DNA from 2 places in the Bradyrhizobium sp. USDA 241 genome. Region 1 is predicted to be linked to the other one. Evidence: predicted binding sites of a transcription regulator. Region 1 holds the regulator's gene; the other holds the start of a gene.
What was found. Region 1 encodes LexA, which represses DNA repair genes until DNA is damaged. Its sites were predicted from a motif close to TGTTCNNNNTGTGTTCNG; they were not measured.
Positions count from the first base shown of each region.

Region 2: ruvC (crossover junction endodeoxyribonuclease RuvC) is a predicted target of LexA. The motif match lies at 1,523-1,540, and genes of this name have one in related genera.

Region 1 is NZ_JBMGPZ010000005.1:3,778,353-3,786,501, reverse strand. Features, by position in the region: gene ABIF91_RS40200 (glutamine--tRNA ligase/YqeY domain fusion protein) at 1-592, shown strand, start outside; gene ABIF91_RS40195 (YybH family protein) at 599-985, shown strand; gene ABIF91_RS40190 (DUF2171 domain-containing protein) at 1,169-1,402, shown strand; partial or broken gene ABIF91_RS40185 (ComEC/Rec2 family competence protein) at 1,497-3,754, shown strand; gene ABIF91_RS40180 (hypothetical protein) at 3,905-4,339, opposite strand; gene lexA (transcriptional repressor LexA) at 4,824-5,525, opposite strand; gene glp (gephyrin-like molybdotransferase Glp) at 5,702-6,913, opposite strand; gene ABIF91_RS40165 (hypothetical protein) at 7,122-7,328, opposite strand; gene ABIF91_RS40160 (HAD family hydrolase) at 7,499-8,122, opposite strand.
Region 2 is NZ_JBMGPZ010000004.1:2,488,546-2,496,694, reverse strand. Features, by position in the region: gene ruvA (Holliday junction branch migration protein RuvA) at 107-724, opposite strand; gene ruvC (crossover junction endodeoxyribonuclease RuvC) at 965-1,492, opposite strand; gene ABIF91_RS21545 (YebC/PmpR family DNA-binding transcriptional regulator) at 1,713-2,459, opposite strand; gene ABIF91_RS21540 (methyl-accepting chemotaxis protein) at 2,664-4,412, shown strand; gene ABIF91_RS21535 (methyl-accepting chemotaxis protein) at 4,521-5,945, shown strand; partial or broken gene ABIF91_RS21530 ((2Fe-2S)-binding protein) at 6,729-7,071, shown strand; gene ABIF91_RS21525 (xanthine dehydrogenase family protein molybdopterin-binding subunit) at 7,080-8,149, shown strand, end outside.

The DNA of each region.
Region 1 (8,149 bases):
GCAGACCGAGGAGCTCGAGGCGATCAACCATCCCGACGACGCTAGCGCCGGCACGCGCAAGATCACGTTCGGCCGCGAGCTCTATATCGAGCAGGACGACTTCATGGAGAACCCGCCGAAGAAGTTCTTCCGTCTGTCGCCGGGCACCGAGGTGCGGCTGCGCTATGCCTATTTCGTCAAGTGCACCGGCGTGATCAAGAACGACGCGGGGGAAGTGGTGGAGCTGCGCTGCACCTACGATCCCGCGACCAAGGGCGGCAACGCGCCCGACGGCCGCAAGGTCAAGGCGACCATGCACTGGCTGCCGGCGGCGACCTCGACGCCGGCGGAGATCCGCATCTACAACCAGCTGTTCGCAAATCCGAGCCCTGATGCCTCTAACTTTGCGGCCGATCTCAATCCGAACTCGCTGGAGATCCTGTCCGATGCGCGGGTCGAGGCTTCCGTTGCGGAGAGCAATTCGACCGCGCCGATGCAGTTCGAGCGCCAGGGCTATTTCGTACGTGACAAGGACTCGACCTCCGGCAAACCGGTGTTCTCGCGCACCATCGGCCTGCGCGACACGTTCGCGAAGGAAGTCGCGAAAGGTTGATGCGCAATGAGCAGCGAAGCAGACGCCATCGTTTCCGCCGTCATCGCGAAATGGTGCGCCGGCTTTGCCAAGCTCGACGCCGTGGCGCTGTCGTCGCTCTATGCGAAGGATGCGTTCTTCTTCGGCTCCAACCCCAAACTCTATCGGGGCAGGGACGGCGTCGCCGATTATTTCAACGGGCTGCCGCGGTGGCGCAAGCCGAGCGCGGCCTTTTCCGACGTGCAGGCGGCGAAGACCGGCTCCGATCTGATCAACATGGCTGCGACCATCGCGTTCGATCTCGCCGGCGAGCGGGACGATCTCGTCGTCAAGATGAGCTGGGTCCTCATCCGCGAGGACGGCGACTGGAAGATCGTCAATCATCACGCCTCGTCGCAGGCGCCCCTGATCTGATTGGCCATCTGCGTCAGTTTTGTCATTCCGGGATGGCCCGAAGGGCCAGGCCCGGAATCCATAACCCCAGCTCGTGGTTATGGATTCCGGGCTCGCGCCAAGTGGCGCGCCCCGGAATGACATCCGAACAAGAACCCGAGGTCTCTTGCTGCGTTGAGGTAGATTCCAAACAAGGATCCCGCCATGCAGAACATCGCAGAGCATATGGAAGTCATCGGCGCCGACGGCGTCCATGTCGGCACCGTCGATCGTGTCGAGGGCAACCGCATCAAGCTGACCAAGAAGGACAGCGGCGAGGGCAGCCACAAGGGTCACCATCATTTCATCGACAAGGGCCTCGTTGCCGACGTCGAAGGCAACAAGGTCCGGCTGTCGGCCAAGGCCTCGGTCGCGGTGACGATGGAAGAGGAAAAGTAGCGCCGCGACGCCCGTTCCTGATCTGTACCGCTATTCGGCCGGTCGCACGTTCCGGTAGCCTCCGCACCCGTCGCGTATCGTAAGGTGCAGGGGAATGGCGGAGGCGAACCGGCCAGTGCGCTCCCAGGGAGTTGCGGGGACGTGGCCGGTCGGCCGCGCCGCACCGGCCGGCGGCTTTGCGCCGGCGGGCCTTGGCGTCTGGCCGGCTATCGTCGAAACGCTGCGCGAATGGGCCCGCGCTGAGGCCGGCCCTGGCCGGCTGCTGCCCTGGGTGCCGGTCGCCTTTGGTGGCGGCATCGCGCTGTATTTCGCCGCCGATCATGAGCCGGTGTTGTGGGTCGTTGTGGCGACGGCGGCCGTTCTCGCGCTTGGCGCGGTCCTGCTGCGACGGAGCCGGCTGTTTGCTCCTGTGATCATGCTCGCGGCAGTCGCGGCCGGCTTTGCCATGGCGACCTGGAAGACGGCGCGCATCGCCCACACCGTGCTCGCCAAGCCGCTTTATTCGGTGGCGCTGTCCGGCTTTGTGGAGGCGCGCGACATCCGCGAGCGCACCGATCTCGTGCTGCGCGTCAGCGCGATGGAGGCGCAGCGCAGTGACGTCAAGCTCGACCGCGTGCGTCTTTCGGTGCGCAAGGGGACGGCACCGGAGGTCGGCAGCTTCGTGCAATTGAAGGCGCGGCTGCTGCCGCCGATCTCGCCGGTGCGCCCCGGCAGCTACGATTTCTCGCGCGACATGTTCTTCCAGGGCATCGGCGCCTCCGGCTTCGTGATGGGCGCGATCACGGCCGCGCCGCCGCCGGATGCCGTCGGCTCGCGGCTGCGCTACGCGGCCTTCATGCAAGGCTTGCGCGATGCGATCGATGCCCGCATCCGTGCGACGCTCGAAGGCGATAATCGCGCGATCGCGACCGCGCTGCTGACGGGGCGGCGCGATGCGATCACCGCGCCCGTCAACGACGCGATGTTCGTCTCGGGGCTCGGCCATGTGCTGTCGATCTCCGGCTATCACATGGCGGTCGTCGCCGGCGTCGTGTTCTTCGCGGTTCGCGCGCTGCTGGCGCTGATTCCGGGGCTGGCGGCCGGCTTCGCCATCAAGAAATGGTCGGCGGCCGCTGCGCTTGTTGCGGCTGCGTTCTACCTGCTGCTGTCCGGCGCCGAGGTCGCGACGCAGAGATCATTCTTCATGACGGCGGTGGTTTTGATCGCCGTGATGGTTGATCGCCGCGCCATCACGTTCCGGACGCTGGCGGTGGCCGCGCTGATCGTGCTCGCCGTCGCGCCCGAGGCGCTGGTTCATCCGAGTTTCCAGATGTCCTTTGCGGCAACGCTCGGGCTGGTGGCGCTGGTGCAGATCGGCATGCCGAACCTGCTCGCATCGCCTGATCATTCCGCAACGGCGCGCATCGCGCTGTGGGGCGGCCGCGAGATCGCGATGCTGTTCCTGGCCTCGTTGATCGCGGGGCTTGCGACCACGCCCTATGCCGCCTTCCACTTCCACCGCGTGACGCCGTACGGCGTGCTCGCCAATCTCGGCGCGATGCCGGTGGTCTCGGCGCTGGTGATGCCGGCGGGGCTGTTGGGGCTGCTCGCAGCGCCATTCGGGCTCGACGGCGCGTTCTGGTGGCTGATGGGGATCGGCATCGAGTGGATGGTTGCGGTCTCGCGCTGGGTGGCGGCACTGCCCGGTGCCGTCGGCCGCATTCCCGCGTTCGGGATCGCGCCGCTGATCGCGGCGAGCCTCGGGATCATCGTGATGGGGCGTTGCGCACGCCCCTGCGCTGGTCCGGTGCCCTGGTGCTGCTTGCCGCGATCCTCTGGGCGATGTCGGTGCGGCAGCCCGACATCCTGATTGCCGGGGATGGCGCGAGCGTCGCCGTGCGGGGCCGGGACGGGCGGCTGCATGTGATCCGCGCCAGCAAGGATGGCTTCCTGCTGAGGGAGTGGTTGGCTGCCGATGCCGATCCGCGCGATGCCGGCAGCGCCTCGTTGGCCGACGGTGTCTCGTGTGACGAGTCCGGCTGCGTGACGCCGCTCGCGGACGGACGGCTTGTCGCGTTGGCGTTGCGCAGCGAGGCGCTGGCTGATGATTGCAGCCGCGCTGCGCTGGTGGTGACGGCGCGGCCTACGCCGCCCGATTGCGCGGCGATGGTGGTCGACAGGCCACGGCTCGCCAGTCAGGGCGCGCTGGCTCTGACGCAGAGCGGTGACGGCTTCTCGGTTCGGGCGGTGAGGGCGAGAGGCACAAGCCGCCCCTGGCTGCCGGCCGGCGCCGGCGAGGGGGATTTCGACGGCAGCCTTGCGCCGAAGACGGCCGTGCCCCGCAACCGGGACGCAACGCCATCGGAGACGGACAGACGGACTTGCAGGCGGACGATTGAGGAGCGATGCGGGGGAGGTCGATCGGACCGGATTTCGCAGGACGCAACCCATACCATCTCGCCGGCCTCGGCCGGCGATGGCATTTCATTCCTGGCCCACGACCATCGGCCGGGGGCGACGACGTCAGCCGATCGGCAGACGCGTGATTGTGGACCGCGTGTCGGCGACGATCTGCGGCTTGTGCTCGCGCTCGCCAACCGGCTGGGTCACCGGCAGTTGCAGCACGGTCGCGCGCTGGCCTTCGACGAGCTGTGTCACCAGCACGTATTTGCCGTCGGGAAATTCGATCGCGTCATGATGGCGATCGGGAATGTGCGGGTCGATCTTGCCGAACTTGCCGACGCGGGAGTTCACGGTACGCGTCCAGATCCAGCGATTGTCGTAACGGACGTTGTCGGCGAAAGCGAGCTCCGTTCCCGGCAGCAAGCAGACCGCGACGGAGAGATCGGCTTCGGAGGCGAAGCCGCGCGTCGAGGTGCCACGGAAGGTTGTCGTGACGATCGTCTCGCCGACTTCGGCGGGGCGCGTCGCGACGGCATGCAGGCTGTAGTCACACATCGGGTGCTCCTCATGCGAAGATAGCAACCCGCACCTCTTTTGGAGGCGCAGGCCTCTATCAGGTGGAAGCACGCAACGTTCTGCTTCGTTGTAGGCAAATCTGCGGCTGCGTCCGCAAGCCGCGATCACATTATCTTTCCCGGATTCGATAGGAACAAAGCCGACGCCTGTGAATTCGGAAGGCGCGTGTCAGTGCCTCGCGGGCGCCGACCAGCCTGAGTATTGCCGCTCGCTTGCCGAATGGCGGTGCGATTGTATGGCAGTGGCTTACGTCGCCGATGCTGCGATCGGCGCCGCAACATCGTCCATGATAAGTCTGGCGCATCACGTCCCTTCGCACTCTCAGGCCGCGACGCGATGATGCGTTGTGCGGCGTGTCGAGGATGTGGCGCCGAAAGAGGGGGCCGGACCATCTGAGCAGAACCGGAAAAACCATCCAGCCGGAGCGGATAGCGATCCGCTCCAATAGATATCGAACGACCGCTCAATACTTGCGGTAAAGCCCGATCAGCTTGCCCTGGATCTTCACGCGGTTCGGCGGAAGAATACGGACCTCATAGGCGGCATTGGCGGGCTCGAGCGCGATAGAGGCGCCGCGGCGGCGGAAGCGCTTGAGCGTGGCTTCCTCGTCGTCGATCAGCGCTACCACGATGTCGCCGGTATCGGCGCTCTCGTTGCGCTGGATCAGCGCCATGTCGCCGTCGAGGATGCCGGCCTCGACCATCGAATCGCCGCGCACCTCGAGCGCGTAGTGCTCGCCCGAGCCGAGCATGTCGGGCGGCACGCTGATGGTGTGGCTGCGGGTCTGCAGCGCCTCGATCGGCGTGCCGGCCGCGATGCGGCCCATCACGGGCACCGCGACGGGACGCTCGCCCTCGTCCACAGGCGGGCTGGAGGTCGCGCGCACCTTGCCGAGATTGCCCTCGATGACGCTCGGCGTGAAGCCGCGGCGACTGCCGGCGGCGGCCTGCAGCTCGGGCAGCTTGATCACCTCGATGGCGCGGGCGCGGTTGGGCAGGCGGCGGATGAAGCCGCGCTCCTCGAGCGCAGTGATCAGGCGATGGATGCCTGACTTCGAGCGCAGGTCGAGCGCATCCTTCATCTCGTCGAAGGACGGCGGCACGCCGCTTTCCTTCAGACGTTCGCTGATGAATCGCAGAAGCTCGTATTGTTTGCGCGTCAACATCTCGACCAAAGTCCCCCGGTTGATGTCGTTCGAGTCCGAGACGAGGAAGTCAGCGATAAGCCGCTACATCCTCGAAACAAATCATGAACGGACACTATATGTTCGATATGTGTTCCGCAACTGCTTAATTTACGGTGAACAGAGCCAAGCTCGCGCGATGCGTGTGGCCGTGCAGCTCAGGCGGGCAGGCGCAACACCTCGCAAGGCGTGCCGGCCTCGGCCCTCGGCGCGAACGGTGCGCGCACGAGAAGTACCTGCGCCGCAGCGAGATTCGCAAGCAGAGAGGAGTCCTGATGGCTCACGGGAACGGCGACGAACGCGCCGTCGTCACGCTGTTTCAGGCGCGCACGCAGATAGTCCTCGCGCTGGTCGTTGGCATCGAGATCGCGGCCCAGCACGGCGCGCTCGCGGCGATGATGAATCACTGAACGGCCCGACAGCGCGCGAATCAGCGGCACCATGAACAGGAAGGCGCACACGTAAGACGACACGGGATTGCCGGGCAGGCCGATCACGCGCATTGCGCCGAGTCGTCCGTGCATCATCGGCTTGCCGGGCCGAATCGCGATCTTCCAGAACGACATCGAGATGCCTTCGTCCTTGAGCGCCTGCTGGACCAGATCGTGGTCGCCGACCGAGGCACCACCGGTCGTGATCAGGATGTCGGCGCCGCTCTCCCGGGCGCGACGGATGCCGGCGGAAGTGGCCTCCAGCGTATCGGCGGCAACGCCGAGGTCGATGGTCTCGGCGCCCTCGCTGCGGGCGAGCGCGTGCAGGGCATAGCCATTGGAATAGACGATCTGGCCGTGTCCGGGCGTGGTGCCGGGCATCACCAGCTCGTCGCCGGTGGCGAGGATCGCGACCCTCGGACGGCGGCAGACGGCGAGATGCGGGTGATTCATTCCGGCAGCCAGCGCGAGATCGCGCTCGGTGAGACGAGTTCCTCTGCGTAGGAGCACGTCGCCCTCAGAGAAGTCGACGCCGGCGGGGCGAATGTGCCGACCGGGAATCGCGGCTTCCTTGATCGTGATCTGCTTGCCGTCGGCAACCGTATCCTCCTGGATCACGACCGCGTCGGCGCCATCGGGAACGACGCCGCCGGTGAAGATCCGCACGGCTTCGCCGGGGCCGACCCTTCCCGCGAACGGACGACCCGCCGCGACCTCGCCGACCAGTGCCAACCTGGAATCGACCGTTGCCGCGTCAGCCGCGCGCACGGCATAGCCGTCCATCGCCGACATGGCCTGCGGTGGCTGCGTGCGCCGCGCCGCGACGTCGCGCGCCAGCACGCGATGGTACGCCTCATTGAGGGAGACCATCTCTTCAGCCAGCGGCTCTGCATCCGCCAGCACCGCGGCGAGCGCGTCAGAAACCGGCATCAGGGCCACGGGCGGAAACTCCTGCAAATCGTTGGCGAGAGTTCTAGCCGAGTGCACGCGCGAGGCAAAGCAGCACGCAGAATGATTTATCCGGCGTGATTTCCGTCGTGGAGGAGGGAGCTCAAGTCCGCCGCGGCATGATCTGGAAGGCAAGACCGACCGGCACGAGGACGGCCATGGCGAGCACGAGAAGAACGAGCGCCACGGCCGGCATCGGTCAACTCCCGCTCGGACGGTCCGGGCCGTCGTCCGGTGCCACGTCGGGAGCTTTGGGACCTTGATCCTTGTCGGGCAGCGGATCGGCCAGGGACTTCAGGTCGGCCGCCTTGCTGATCAGCTTGGCGGAAAGGTCAGAATCCGAGGTGGTTCTGGCGAATTCGAGCAGGAGTGAGGCCTGCTTGGTGAGATAGGTTTTGCCCAGCACGTCGATCCGTCCGATGTAGAAATCCCAACGGACTCATGAGTCCGAAGGGTGGTACTCCGTTCCCGGAACTCCGTACAAAAATGCACAAAGGGGTTGGGTTCCTCATCTTCTCTTCCGCAATTTGGCTCCGGGAACCGAGGGCATGACCTGTCGCGGCGACTGCCTGGCATTTAGATGCCAAGTGCCCTCAACGCGTTCCCGACGTCGCCCGGCGACGTCACGTGCACGGCGTTCAAACCGCGCGCCCGCGCGCCCTCGATGTTCTCGGCGAGGTCGTCGAAGAATACGATGCGCTCCGCCGGCACGCCGATCGCGGCGACGACGTGGTCGAACGCCTCCGCGTCCGGTTTGCGCAGGCCGATGCTGGACGACAGATACAGCTCGCGGAAATGGCCGAGCACGCCGGCATATTCCTTCGAGAAATAGTCCACGTGCGGCCGATTGGTGTTGGAGAAGGCGTAGAGCGGCATCTGCTTCGCCGCGCGCGGCAACAGTTCGGCGATGTCGGGCATCTCGCCTGCGAAGATCGCGTTCCAGCCTTCCAGGAACTGCGCGTCCGAGATGCCGATTCCGAGTGACGCACGCAGCGAGGCGAAATAGTCCTCGTCGCTGATCTTGCCCATCTCGTGCAGCCGGTAGGCCTCGTCGCGCACATAGCGCGCGACGATGGCCTCGGGCTGGCAGCCGGCATGTCCCGCCCAGCAGGCGATCGCCTTGGAGAAGTCGATATCGAGCACCACGCGCCCGAGGTCGAACAGAAGCGCATCCGCGCTGCCGGGAGAGAGCGATGTCATTGCGTCCTTTTCACTTCAGTATCGGCA
Region 2 (8,149 bases), on a different contig from region 1:
GTGGGCAAAGGCGCCCTAGGCGCCGTGCCCACCATGTCTCCGATCATTCGAAAGATGGTGGGCACGCTTCGCTTTGCCCACCCTACGAGATTGACCATTGACGCGCTCACTTCGCGAGCTCCTTGAGGCCCAGCCGGATGAGCTGCGCCGTCTCGGCGTTTTCACCCGCGCTACGCGAAGCCGACGCAATCGCAGCAGCCGCCTGTGGCTGGCCGTAGCCGAGATTGACCAATGCGGAGATCGCATCCGCCACGGGCCGCGGCGCGCGCTGGTCGTCGACGGCGCCGGCGAGATGCACGACCGCCGGATCGACATTGGCGAAGGCCGGCGCCTTGTCCTTCAACTCGGTGACGATGCGCTCGGCGACTTTGGGGCCGACGCCGGGCGTGCGCGCCACCGCGGCCTTGTCGCGCAGCGCGATGGCGTTGGCGAGATCGGCCGGCGACAGCGTGCCGAGCACGGCGAGCGCGACCTTGGCGCCGACGCCCTGCACGGTCTGGAGCAGGCGAAACCATTCGCGCTCCTGATCGGTGCGGAAGCCGAACAGTTTTATCTGGTCCTCGCGGACATAGGTCTCGATCGACAGCACGGCAGCTTCGCCGGGCGACGGCAGATGCTGCAAGGTGCGCGAGGAGCAATGCACCTGATAGCCGACGCCGCCGACGTCGAGGATGACGAAATCCTCGCCGTAGGAATCGATCAGGCCCTTGAGCTTGCCGATCATCGCTGCGCACCCATCGCTTGAAGGACGCACGGCATTGACTCACCGTTCCCTCCCCCCTTGTGGGGGAGGGTCAGGAAGGGGGGTGCCACACGGGGATTCTCTCGAAGGCGCGAGCGTGACGCGCGCAGCTCATTGACGACGGCGGCACCACCGCTGCGGCTACCCCTCTCCCCGGCCCTCCCCCACAAGGGGGGAGGGAGCACACCGTCCATGCGGCTCATCTGTGCCTCACAACGCGCATTAGAGACCCGCCACCTTCAGCCGCAGCGCGGTGCTCTGGCGATGATGGGCGTGGGTGATGGCGATGGCGAGCGCGTCGGCGGCGTCCGCGGACGGGGGCTCGGCTTTCGGCAGCAGGATCTTCAGCATCATCGCGACCTGTTGCTTGTCGGCATGACCGGCGCCGACCACGGTCTTCTTGACCTGGTTCGGCGCGTATTCGGCGACAGAGATGCCGAACATTGCGGGCGCCAGCATGGCGACGCCGCGGGCCTGGCCGAGTTTCAGCGTCGCAACGCCGTCCTTGTTGACGAAGGTCTGCTCGACCGCAGCTTCCATCGGCCGGTGGTCGGAGAGAACGGCCGCGAGCCCCTCATGGATCGCGAGCAGGCGGCTCGACAGCGGCAAATCGTCCGGCGGCTCCACCGAACCGCAGGCGACGTAGATCAGCCGGTTGCCCTCGGCCTCGATCACGCCCCAGCCGGTGCGGCGCAGGCCGGGGTCGATGCCGATGATGCGAACGGGGCCACGAATCGGGAGCGCAGTCATGGGCCAGTGATAGCGGCTGGCCGCCGCGGGGGAAACAGAAACAGAACGGAAGTAACAGGGGAAGTGGGCGGGCGCTGCTCGCAACAAAGGCACGCCGTCATACCCCGCGAAAGCGGGGTATCCAGTACGCCGCGGCTTGTCCGCATCCCTCTGACGTCTCTGGAATACTGGGTCGCCCAGTCAAGCCGGGCGACGACAGCAGAATGCGGGGCTACCGGCTTCAGCCGCCCATCTTCGCGATCAGCGCGTCCGATATCTCGAAATTGGCGTAGACCTGCTGCACGTCGTCATGCTCGTTGAGCAGGTCCATCAGCTTGAGAAGCTTCTCGCCGGTCTCGTCGTCGACGGCGACCGTGTTCTGCGGCTTCCAGATCAGCGCGGCCTTGCGCGGCTCGCCGAACTTGGCTTCCAGCGCCTTGGCGACGTCGCGGTAACCTTCGGTCGAGGCGTAGATCTCGTGGCCGTTCTCGCCCGAGACCACGTCGTCGGCGCCGGCCTCGATCGCGGCATCCAGCATCGCGTCGTCCGAGGCGACGCTGCGGTCATATTCGATGACGCCCGTACGGTCGAACATGAACGACACCGAGCCGGTTTCTCCGAGATTTCCGCCGGACTTGGTGAAGAAGGAGCGGATGTCGGAAGCGGCGCGGTTGCGGTTGTCGGTCAGCGCCTCGACGATGACGGCGACGCCGCCCGGGCCATAGCCCTCGTAGCGGATCTCGTCATAGTTCTCGCCGTCGCTGCCGAGCGCCTTCTTGATGGCCCGTTCGATATTGTCCTTCGGCATGTTCTCCTGGCGCGCGGCGATCACGGCGGCGCGCAGGCGCGGGTTCATGGCGGGGTCGGGCGTGCCGAGCTTGGCCGCGACGGTGATTTCCCGCGCCAGCTTGCCGAACAGTTTCGACTTCTGGGCATCCTGCCGCCCCTTGCGGTGCATGATGTTCTTGAATTGGGAATGTCCGGCCATGCGTGGTCTCGTTAAGGAATCGTGCGCCAAGGTGAGCGTGGGAAGCGCGGCCTTATAGGCCGCCAACCCACCGGAATGAAAGAGGCTCTACGACTTTAAGGTAACACCGTACTAGCCCGTGCCTAGAGGTCAGGCACCGTTAACCCTGATTTCATTCCGGGCTGCGAAAATAGCGCCCGACCGTTCTCCGACAAGAGAGGCCCGATGGCGTTCGGATTATTTCGGAAGCGTCTGCCGGACCAGGCTGCGCCTGCGACAGCCCTGGAGGCTCCGCAGCCGGCGGCCGATTCCGCGCCCGCCCCGGCCGCCGAAAGTGATTCGGCCCGGGAAATCCTGGAACTGCTGGAACTCGAGCTCGGCGCGATGATCCGCCAGCTCGAACGCGCCGCCAATTCGGTGGCCGGAGGCGCCGAGGCGACCGCCGCGACGCTTGCCGCCATTCGCGACCGCACCGACGCCCTGACCGGCCGGACCAACGCGGCGCAGTCGACCGCCTCCACCTTCGCCCATGCCGCCGACAAGTTCACCCAGTCCGCGCAAGGGATCGGCGCGCAGGTCCGCAATGCCGGCAAGCTCGCCGACGAGGCCAGCGCCGCGGCGCAGGAAGCCCGCGCCAATGTCGAGCGGCTGCGCGAATCCTCCGCCGCCATCGGCAATGTCGTCAATCTGATCGCGCAGATCGCGCGGCAGACGACGCTGCTCGCGCTCAACTCCACCATCGAGGCCGCGCGCGCGGGCGATGCGGGCCGAGGCTTTGCTGTCGTCGCCACCGAGGTCAAGGCGCTCGCGGTCCAGACCCAGGGCGCGACCGAAGAAATCACCAGGAAGATCGACGCGCTCCAGCGCGACGCCGCCGGCTCTGCTGATGCCGTGCACCGCATTTCTCAGGCGATCGAGGCGATCCGCCCGGTCTTCGACACCGTCAACGGCACGGTCGCCGAGCAGAACGCCACGACCAGCGAGGTCTCCGGAAATGCCGCCAGCGCTTCGGAGTTCATCATCTCGGTCGGCGATAGCGCGGCCGAGATCGATGCCGCGACCAAGGCGGCCGAGACCCATGGCAAGAGCGTCGCGAGCGCCGGCAAGGCCGTCACCACTTTTGCTCAAAAGCTGAAATCTCGCTGCGCCGTGCTGCTCGGCCAGAGCGAGCACGCCGACCGCCGCAAGACCGAGCGGCTGCCCTGCCATCTCAAGTTCGAGACCACGCGCGGGGTGATGCCGGTCTATGAGATCGCGATGGACGGCGTGCTGATCGGCGGCGCGGATGCAGGCAGGCTTGCACCGCAGGCGATGATCGAAGGCATCCTCGAAGACATCGGCGCCTGCCGCCTGCGCGTGGTCGAGCAATCCAAGGCCGGCGCCCGCGCGCAATTCGTTGGTCCCAGCGCCGCGCTCAGCGAGAAGGTCGAGGACAAGCTCTGGTCGATCCATGAGGAGAACACGGAGTTGGTCACCCGTGCCATGGAGGCCGGCAATGCGCTGACGAAGATATTCGAGCAGGCGGTTGCGCGCGGCGAGGTCAGGATCGAGGACCTGTTCGACACGGACTACGTGGAAATTGCGGGCACTAATCCGCAGCAATTCCGCACGAAATATCTGGACTGGGCCGACCGCGCCCTGCCGCCGTTCCAGGAGGCCTTTCTGGCGAGGGAGCCGCGGATGGCGTTCTGCGCCATGGTCGACCGCAACGGCTTCCTGCCCGTGCACAACAAGATCTATTCGCATCCGCAGCGGCCAGGCGACGTCGCCTGGAACACGGCCAACAGCCGCAACCGGCGGATGTTCAACGATCCGGCGGGGCTGGCTGCCGCACGCAACCTGCGCTCGTACCTGGTCCAGAGCTATGCGCGGGACATGGGCAATGGCAACACCGTGATGATGCGCGAGATCGACGTCCCGATCCGCGTGCAGGGCCGGCACTGGGGCGGATTTCGCACGGCCTACAAGCTGTAGTGCACGCTCAGGCAAGACGGCGCCGGCGAATCATCCTTTAAGGTCGAATTTGGAATGGGAATGCCGCCGTGAGCCGATGAACGGCTCTGACTGGAGGACTCATCGAACATGTCCGTCGCACAGCTTGCCGTCATGGACACCGGCTCCAACCGCACCCTCGCCGAGCGGCTGATCGACCAGCTCGCCGACCGCATCGGCGGCCTCGGCGTGGAACTCGCCGACATCGCCGGCAACGTCCAGGAGGTCGCAAGCCGCGTCGCGAGCCAGTCGGAACGCTTCCACCACCTGCAGAGGACGGCCGAGACGATGGTGTCGGCCAACCACGACATCGCCAACGCATCGCAGGCCGTGCAAACGACGACGTCCGCGGCAGTCGGCGAGATCGCGCAATCGCGCAGCGCCGTCGACACCGCGGTCAGCCACATCTCCGAACTGGTCGCAGCCGTGGAGCGGATCGAGGCGCGCCTGAGCGCCGTCGGCTCGGCGCTGGCGCAGGTGGCGAAGGTCTCCGGCTCGATCGAGGCGATCGCGAAGCAGACCAATCTGCTCGCACTGAACGCAACCATCGAAGCGGCACGCGCCGGCAATGCCGGCCGCGGCTTCGCGGTGGTCGCGAGCGAGGTCAAGAATCTCGCGGAGGCCACCCGCCAGGCCACGCATGAGATCTCCGACACCGTGCGCGATCTCGACGGCCAGATCGAAGGTCTGATCGGCGAGAGCAGCGACGCCTCGCAGCGTGCCAAGACCGCCGGCGAAGGCGCCCAGCAGATCTCCGGCATCATCTCACGGGTGCAGCAGGGCTTCGCCTCCGTGGAAGCGGAGATCGGCAGCGTCACGCGCGCGGCGACCTCCAATCTCGGACATTGCGACACCGTCATCAGCGAGCTCAACGAGCTCGCCAAGGGCGTCGACCTGTCATCGCGCGATCTCAAGAATGCCGACGAGCGGGTGGCGAAGCTGCTCGACGCCTCCGAAGGCCTGATCGCGCTGATCGCCGACAGCGGCGTGGAGACGTCGGACGCGCCGCTGATCCGCGTCGTCGTCGACACCGCGAAGCGGATTTCGATGGAGTTCGAAGCTGCGATCGACCGCGGCGACATCACGCTCGACCAGCTCATGGACGAAAACTACCGCGAGATCCCCGGCACCGATCCAAAACAGTACCTCACCAGTTACGTCGAGTTCACCGACCGCCTGCTGCCGGCGATCCAGGACCCGATCCAGAAATCCGATCCCCGCATCGTGTTCTGCGTCGCCTGGGCGAGGGGCGGCTATCTGCCGACCCACAATCCGAACTACCGACTGCCGCAGGGCAAGGACCCCGTCTGGAACAACGCCAATTGCCGCAACCGCCGCCTGTTCACCGATCGCACCGTGAAGAAGGTTGCGGCCAATACGAAGCCGTTCCTGCTGCAGACCTACCGCCGCGACATGGGCGGCGGGCAGTTCGTGCTGATGAAGGATCTGTCCTCGCCGATCGTGGTCCGCGGCAGGCATTGGGGCGCGTTCCGGATGGGATTCCGGCAGGGCTGACGGTTCTCGCGACCGCGCTCCGGCCTCCCCAAGACAAAAAGTTCGAAAACAACCCCATGCACAGTAGCCGGGGTGCGCGGAATCAATGGCTTAGGCGGGCAGGCCATGGCGCGTTTTGACTCGTCGGGCAAAACAGGGGCATAATGCTATTATTCCGAAATCACGTATCCTCGTCCCACCCTCTCCAGTGAGGTGGAACTACCGCAGGGTCTTGGCCGCCGCCTGAGCAAGCGCCTCGTCCTTCGAGACGACCGCTTTCAGCGGTCCCTCAGGATGAGGCTATGCAGCGTCGGCGCCCGTGGAATTGTTACCGCGCAGTCCGCGCTCATCCTGAGGGCCCGCCACCGGCGGGCGTCTCGAAGGATGGGCTGCGGGCGAGCTGTCCGCCACATTCCTTGATCTGCGATTCCCCTCTCCACGAGGATAAGGGTGAGGCAATCGGCCGTTGCGATTGATCTCGCTCGTGCCCGCCCCTCGCCCCACTTTCCCAATCGCACGAGTTTCGTCTTTGCATGATTTTGCGCGTTCGCACGATCATCTGCGGCGGCCGATGACGCACGCGATGAAAATGCGTCAAAACATGACGCTTATCATATCAATTGGCCCAAAACCTTGGCATCGATCGCCGCACAAATTCGTGAATGTCATGGCCTCACGCCTCGTTCGCGCAAATATGCATTGCCGGAAATTTCGACGCTTCATCGTTTCGCATCGATATGATTATGGTCGCGCAAAATTCGTCGACGCGATTGCCGCAAGCGATCGCCGAGCAAGGGAATGCATATGGCAACTGTTCTCACCATCAATGGCGAAACGAAATCCTTCGACGCGCCACCTGACATGCCGCTGCTGTGGGTGCTGCGCGACATCCTCGGCATGACCGGCACCAAGTTCGGCTGCGGCATCGCGCAATGCGGCGCATGCACGGTGCATGTCGACGGCAGTGATCCAGTGCGGCTACTGCCAGTCCGGCCAGATCATGGCGGCTGCGGCGCTGCTGGCGTCAACGCCAAATCCCGACGATTCCGACATCGACGCCGCGATGGCCGGCAACATCTGCCGCTGCGGCACCTATGTGCGCATCCGCGAGGCCATCAAGCAGGCCGCCAACGGCCGCCAGTCCTGAGGTTCGCCATGAATGCACATCACAGCGTCTCCCGCCGCGCAGTCCTGACCGGCGGTCTCGCCACCGGCTTCCTGCTCGCCTTCCATCTGCCGCTGCGCGCGGCGGTCAACGAGCCGGTGCAGCCGCCCGACACCACCGAGGGCAGGTTCGCGCCCAATGCCTTCATCCGCATCGACGAGACCGGCCGCACCGTGCTGATGATGCCGCAAGTCGAGATGGGCCAGGGCACCTATACCTCGATCTCCGCGGTGCTCGCCGAGGAGCTGGATGCCGACTGGAGCAAGGTCGAGGTCCAGCACGCGCCGCCTGACGACAAGCTCTACGGCAACCCAACCTTCGGCCTGCAGGTCACCGGCAACTCCAACTCGATCCGCGCCTGGTGGCTGCAGCTGCGCAAGGCCGGCGCCACCGCGCGCGCGATGCTGGTGCAGGCGGCTGCCGCGGAATGGGGCGTCGATCCGGCAAGCTGCACAGCCGCCAAGGGCGAGGTCGCGCATGCAGCGAGCGGCCGCAGGCTCGCCTACGGCACACTGGCGCTCGCAGCCCAAGGTCAGACGCCACCGAAGGACGCTGCGCTGAAGGACCCCAAGGACTTCGTCCTCATCGGCCAGCCCTTGAAGCGCCTCGACACACCGGACAAGGTCAACGGCAAGGCCATCTACGGCATCGACGCCATCCTGCCGGGCATGAAGTTCGCGACCGTCGCCGCCTGCCCGGTATTCGGCGGCAAGGTCGGCAAGGTCGACGACAGCGCCGCGGCGAAGCTTCCCGGCGTGCGCAAGGTCGTCGTGCTCGAGGACATGGTCGCCGTGATCGGCGATCACATGTGGGCAGCCAAGAAGGGGCTCGAAGCGCTCAAGATCGAGTGGGACGAGGGGCCGAACGCAGAGATCACCACCAAGGACATCTGGGACGACCTGCGCAAGGCCAGCCAGAAGGACGGCGCAGTCGCAAAATCGGACGGCGACATCGCCAAGGCGCTCGCGAGCGGCGACAAGTTCGAGGCGGCCTACGAGCTGCCCTTCCTGGCGCACGCCTCGATGGAGCCGATCAACGCCACGGTGCATGTGAAGCCCGA